2 regions of the Pseudarthrobacter sp. S3 genome follow, and region 1 is predicted to be linked to the other one. Evidence: riboswitches for the same ligand, from Rfam matches in the RefSeq annotation. Region 1 holds a riboswitch; the other holds the start of a gene.
The links. Region 1 has a riboswitch for thiamine pyrophosphate ahead of thiO (glycine oxidase ThiO). Riboswitches for the same ligand answer to the same signal wherever they lie in the genome.
Positions count from the first base shown of each region.

Region 2: linked by a shared signal. The riboswitch ahead of thiD (bifunctional hydroxymethylpyrimidine kinase/phosphomethylpyrimidine kinase) and the one ahead of thiO (glycine oxidase ThiO) in region 1 are both predicted to bind thiamine pyrophosphate.

Region 1 is NZ_CP189583.1:2,955,955-2,959,249, reverse strand. Features, by position in the region: gene ACQCSV_RS14130 (RNB domain-containing ribonuclease) at 1-1,025, opposite strand, end outside; gene thiE (thiamine phosphate synthase) at 1,090-1,866, opposite strand; TPP riboswitch at 1,894-2,013, shown strand; gene thiO (glycine oxidase ThiO) at 2,006-3,295, shown strand, end outside.
Region 2 is NZ_CP189583.1:2,524,110-2,527,404, forward strand. Features, by position in the region: gene rplU (50S ribosomal protein L21) at 1-108, opposite strand, end outside; gene thiD (bifunctional hydroxymethylpyrimidine kinase/phosphomethylpyrimidine kinase) at 381-1,979, opposite strand; TPP riboswitch at 1,962-2,059, opposite strand; gene ACQCSV_RS12120 (Rne/Rng family ribonuclease) at 2,161-3,295, opposite strand, start outside.

The DNA of each region.
Region 1 (3,295 bases):
ATGGCGGACTGGACGGCGTCGTCCGGGACGGTGCCGTCAAACGCCGTGTAGCTGGCGCCGCGGAACAGCATGCCGGCGGAGTGCAGGATGGCCAGTTGCCGGGGCACTGTCGGATCAAGGCTGCGGAGGTATTCGCCGTAGCTGATTTTGCCGTCCCACGGCTTGCCCAAGGCCTCGGTCTGGAGGCGGAAGTGGCGCAGTGAGCGCTCGTCCGGCGCCGGCATGGTGCGCAGGATGCCAACTTTTCCCGCCAACATGAGGTTCGCCGCCGACATTCCGGTCATCAGGGAAATCTGGGCGTTCCAGTCCTCCACCGGAAGCTGCGGTGCCGCGGCAATCCGGTAGCCGCCGTCGGGCAGTTGCACGATTTCCTGCTCAGGCATGTTCAGGCTGGCGCCGCCACGCTGCCGCTCCAGTTCAACCCGTTTGAGCCCCACTTCCTTCAGGAGCTGCAGCACGGGAGCGGGCGTCCCGGCGTCGAGTTCGGCCTGGACTCCCTTGTAGCTCAGCTTGGCCCTGCTGCGGATGGTGGCCCTGCGGATACTCACCGTGGAGACCTGTGCGGTGTTGTCCAGCCCGAACTCCCACACGTAGGCGGAACAAAGCTGCCCGGCCAGGAGGCTGCCGGCTCCTTCGCTGATGACCTCAGGGTGCAGCGGGATCCGGCCGTCCGGGGCGTAGAACGTTTGGCCGCGGCGCCGGGTCTCTGCATCCAGCACGCCGCCGGGGCGGACAAAGGACGGCACATCAGCGATGGCATAGAGCACGCGGTAGCCAGCGTCCGCGCGCTCGATGAACAGCGCCTGGTCCAGGTCAGTGGAGGACGCCGGATCGATGGTGAGGAAGTCCACCTCTGTCAGGTCAGCGCCCGGCAACTCGTGTGCGGCCACCGCCGCTTCCGCGTCCCGGACCGCCTCCGCCGGGTAGGTTCCGGGAAGTTCCAGCTCGGTCCGCAGGGCGCTCAGTGCCGCCGCGAGCTCGTTGGTCTGCTCGTGGACATTGGGGGCCAACCGATGATGTGACACGAAAATCAGGTTAGCCCGATTTGCATGGATCGTGCACGCCCACGGTCCGCCACGCGGGGAATTGTCAGGATGCGCCTGCGTCCAGGGCCGCCACGAGTGCTGCAGCCGCCGCTGCGGGATCGGGGGCCTCGGTGATGGCACGCACCACCACAATCCTGCCGGCACCGGCCTCCACTACCTGCTCCACGTTGCCAAGATCGATGCCTCCGATGGCAAACCAGGGCAAGGTGGCCTGGGCGCCGCCGGCAGCGCGGACTGCTTCGGCAGCGTACCGCACCAGCTCAAGGCCGACGCCGGCCCGGCCGGGCTTGGTGGGAGTGGCCCAGACCGGTCCGACGCAGAAGTAGTCCAGGCCGCGTTCGGACGTCAGCCCGCCGGACAGCCGGATGGCGCCTTCGATCTGTTCGGCGGTGTGCGTGGACAGCCCGACCGCTGTGGGTGCCCCAAGCAGGGCGCGGGCGGAAGCGACCGGCAGGTCTTTTTGCCCGATGTGGAAGACGGGGGCGCCGGACAGCATAGCGACATCTGCACGGTCATTGACGGCCCATAACTTTGCGTGGCGTTCGGCCGCGGCCTGAAGCACGGCCAGCAGCTCCAGCTCCTCCGCCGCCTCGATCGCCTTGTCGCGGAGCTGGATGATGTCGACGCCGCCGGCAAAAGCCGCGTCCACAAACTCGCCAAAGTCGCCGCGGTCACGGCGTGAGTCGGTGCAGAGGTACAGCCGGGCGCTGTGCGGGAGGCCCGGGCCTATGCCGCCGGTGGGATCTGTTGAGATCGAGGATTCGGGTGTGGAAGAGCTGGCTGAGGGCGTGCCTGCAGCGGCGAAGGATTGCGAGTTCATGGAAACCAGCCTAATTCCCCTAAACTGGGCAGGTACTGCGGGAGCCCGTTGCAGCCGTCACAAAGCGGCCGGGCTGAGAGGGCGTCAGAGCCGACCGCTTGACCTGATCCGGCTAGTACCGGCGTAGGGAAGGAACCATATGCCCCCCGCAATAAGCAGCCCGCCTGAGACTGCATCATTCCGACCGGACCCGGTGCTGCTCGCCGACGTGGCGGTCATCGGCGGTGGAGTCATCGGCCACGCCATAGCCTGGGAGGCCCGGCGGTCCGGCCGTTCCGTTGTGCTGATCGATGACGCGCCCGGGAGAGGCGCCAGCTGGGCAGCCGCCGGCATGCTGGCACCTGTAAGCGAACTCCACTATCAGGAGGGAGACCTCCTGGAGCTGATGCTTGCATCCTCCGGCCTGTGGCCCGGTTTCGCGGCAGACCTCGCCCTGGCAGGGGCTGGCGAGACCGGATACCTGACGACGCCGACCCTCGCCATCGGCGCGGACGCCGCGGACCGCAGGGCGCTGATGGACCTCCGGGCCGTACAGCAGGCCAGCGGCCTGGTGGTGGAACCCCTGACTGTCCGTGAGGCCAGGTCCAGGGAATCCCTGCTCAGCCCGGCCATCTCCTGTGCCCTGGACATCCCCGCAGACCATCAGGTGGATCCACGGAAGCTGGTGGCGTGCCTCCAGGAAGTCCTGGCCGTCCACGAACCGGGAGCAGAAACCGCCGTGGCCGGTGCCCGCGGGGGATTCGCCGTTGACCAGCGGGCCGCTGCCGTTCTTTGGGAGGACGGACGCATCTGCGGCGTGGCGCTCGCTGACGGCGGAACTGTCCACGCCGGGGAGACGATTGTGGCCAACGGATTGGCGGCGGGGTCGCTGGAAGGCCTGCCTGCTGGGCTGCACCTGCCCCTGCGACCCGTCTACGGTGACATCCTGCGCCTTGCTGTTCCGGAGCACCTGCGTCCGCTCCTCACCTCGACAGTCCGCGGAATAGTCCATGGTGTGCCGGTCTACATCGTTCCCAGAGGGGACGGCACGGTGGTGATCGGGGCGACGCAACGGGAGGACGCGCTCGCCGGGACAGGCGATGGTGCTGTCTCGGCCGGCGGCGTCTACCAGTTGCTGCGTGACGCCCAGGTCCTGGTGCCGGCCGTCTCGGAGCTTGAACTCCTGGAATGCACGGCACGGGCAAGGCCGGCGACCCCGGACAACGCGCCGCTCCTGGGCCGCGTACCGGTTTCCGCACCAGGAACGGGAAACCAGGAGAGCATGGAGAACATTGCCGGGCTGATTATTGCCACCGGGTTCTTCCGTCACGGAGTGCTCCTTGCTCCGGCGGCGGCAGCGATCTGCCGGGAATTGCTCGACGGCCGGACGGATCCTCGTTGGTGGGCGCTCAACCCGGCGCGCTTTTCAAGACAGCACCGCACAACCGGC
Region 2 (3,295 bases), 430 kb from region 1:
CAACTCAAAAGTGCTGCCGGCTCCACCGGGGACGCGGTTCAGGGTAACGAAGTCTCCAACGGAAACCTTCTCTTGGCGGCCGCCTGCGCGGACAATCGCGTACACCACTTGGGAACTCACTTCTCTCGACGTTTATTACTAAATTTGCGTGCTGAACCCGATTCAATAATCGGCCGGGTTCTCGCTGTGCCTCAACGCCGTGGGGTCGTAACCCAAGTGTTGGCGTAAGCACCGAAGATCTAGAATACGCTAATTTTGCCTTCGGCCGCAAATGAGGCTGGTTACGGTCGGTTGTCTGTGCTAGGACCCATAAGCAGGTACTGCACTGACAATCCGAAACCGTGCCTGACTATCGTACAGGCCACGCGGGCCCTTGACTGTCAGGAATGAATTCGCGGCGCGTCGAAGAATTCCACTTCGAACCGGCACGACTGCCTGAACGCCACGAGCATCGCCGCACGTTCATCCGCGGAAGCGCTCCGGCCGGCCTCGTCAGCCAAGGCGATGGCGTCGCGGGTGGCCTGCGCGAAGTCCTCGTCAGCGTAGGCCCGCAGCCAGTCGGCATAGGGGTGTTCCTTCGGTGCACCGGCGGCCAGGAACTCCGCGTGGAGGGTCTGTCCCACCTCGGCGTACAACCAGAAGCACGGCAGCACCGCAGCGACGAGGACCGCGTAGCTGCCGGAGGCCGAGGCTGCCAGCAGGTGGTCCACGTAGGACTTGGTGACTGGGCCAAGGGCGGAGTCCACCGTCCTGGTGCTCAGCCACGTGCGGTGCAGCTCGGATTCGACCTCAAGGCATTGCCGGGCAGACTTTGCCCAGAACGTCTGCGCGGCTTCCGTGGGCGCCAGCGCACTGGCCCGGGCCAGGACCCGCGAATAGCCGTTCAGGTAGATGGCGTCCTGCGCAAGGTAGTAGCCGAACTCTTCCTCAGCCAACGTGCCGCCCGCCAGGTCGCGGATGAAATCCAGCCCGTAGATGGCCGCAAGATCCGGCGCCGACGCCCGCTGGAGCGTCTGGGCGAATTCGCCGGCTGCCGGAACCTGTTTCATGTGGTGGAAGTGGTTGATGGGGCCGTGGCCACCGCCCACCTCCAGCTGATCAGCGGCCTGCAGTGCGCCGACCAGCCAAGGCTTCACTTGCCGTAGCGCGGATTCCCAGTTCCCCAGCCTGGCCTGGGCCGTAGCCATAGCCGACGACAACGAGCAGCCGGTGCCGTGGCTGTTGCGGGTTGGGATCCTGTCACCGCTCACTTCCACTACCTCCTGGGCGAGCAGCCCGGCGGCGTTGACCAGGGCATCCGGGCACGCACCGCCGTCGAGATGGCCGCCCTTGACCAGGACCGTGGCACCGGCCGCGGCGGACAACCGCTGCCCCTGTCCGAGCGCATCAGGCCAGTCCCGCGCCTGCGGCTCCCCCACCAGGATGGCCAATTCGGCCAGGTTGGGGGTGATCAGGTCAGCGAGCGGGAGCAGCTCCCGCAGAGCTGCCTCGGCAGACTCCTGCAGCAGCCGGTCACCGCTCGTGGCCACCATCACCGGATCGAGAACGACGACGGCGGGACGCGCCTTTTCCAGCCAGTCCCGGACCACGCCAATCACCGCAGCATCGCCGAGCATGCCGATCTTGACCGCATCGATGGTGATGTCGTCGCTGATGGCGTCCAGCTGCTGGCCCAGGAAGGATGCCGGCGGCACGTGAACCGCCTGCACCCCCTGGGTGTTCTGGACTGTCAGTGCAGTGATGGCCGCCATGCCGTAGCCGCCAAGAGCCGCAATGCTTTTGAGGTCGGCCTGGACGCCCGCGCCGCCTGACGGGTCCGATCCGGCAATGGACAGCACCCGCGGGACGTCACGCAGCACCTGGACGTTGCCAGACCGGCCTGGCGCAGGCCGGACCTCACCCTGGTTTGCTGAGATATCCGGCAGAACCGCCGCGGGCGTTGCAGGAGGAAGGACAGAACTTGAAGCCAAAGGAGACATCCCTTCGCCGGTGCTAGCCGGACAGGTTCAACGGGTGTGGATCTCAGCCGGCTCTCTGCGCGGCACCCCGTGTCAGTCACCAGCCTAGCGTCCCTCGGGATTTAACGCAGGACGCCCGGACGCAGCCTGTGATTCACAGACACGTCCGGGCGCCGTTGTAGAGGCTTGCCCTGCTGCTTCGTTAGAGCTCCGAGGCCGGAACCCCAACACCGAGGATGATAGGCGCGTTGATGGCCGCAGGCTTCTCAGCCACCTTGACGGACTCCGGGGCCTTGGCGGCGTGGGAGTGTCCAGCGGCAGCCGCCGGACCGGCTTCGTGATGCTCCACAGACGTGGCGTTGGCTGCGCCCTGGGCACGGCTGGCGCTCCGGTTCCGCCGGGGACGGCGGGCGAGGGGCGCCTCGGTGTGGTCGGAGTAATCCTCCTCCGCCACTGCCGGCTGGTGCTGACGGGCAGGTTCGCCCGGTTGGCTTGCAGCTGCCTGGACTGCGGACGGCTCGTTTTCCACGACAGGGGCTGGCTCGCCAAGGTGGGCGAAGGCCTCCGCGAGGCGGTCAAGCGTCAGGGCCGGTGCGTGCGGCTGGTCCTCGTGATGGGCCACGAACGGCAGCACCACCTGCTCGCCGCCGAACGTCAGCACAGCGGCCGGACGGCCATTGGAGTCCATCTCGGGCCGCGAAGCCGGCACTGGTGCAGCCGGAGCTTGTCCCGCCGCAGCTGATGCGCGAGCCACTTCGTCGTCGTGCACGTGCGCAGCGTGGGCTGCGGCCGCAATGTTCGCAAGCGCGGCCCGCGTGGCCTCGGCCTTGGCGTGGCGCTCGGCGTCACTGGGTTCCGGGTGGACCGTGTGGATCTGCACCGGCGCTGCCGGTGCCGTTTCCAGTTGCTGGCCGCCACGTCCGCGGCGGCGCTTCCGGTCAGTGCGGCCACCCGGCTGGCTGTCCGAGCGCTGGCTGTCCGGGCGCTGGCTGTCGGTGCGCATGGTGTCAGCGCGCATGCTGTCACCATGCTGATCGTTGATGCGCGGTTCCTGCCGGCTGTCCACCCGCTGCACGTGGTGCACATGGTGCTCAGCGGCTACGGTATTGGCGCGGCGGTGCTCTACGGGGTCGTCGTGGGTGACGATTCCGCGGCCTGCACAGGATTCGCACTGCTCCCCGAAGACTTCCAGGAGTCCGGTACCCATGCGCTTTCGCGTCATCTGCACGAGGCCCAGCGACGTCACTTCTGCAACCTGGTGCTTGGTCCGGTCACGGCCCAGGCACTCCACCATGCGGCGAAGAACCAGGTCCCGGTTGGATTCCAGGACCATGTCT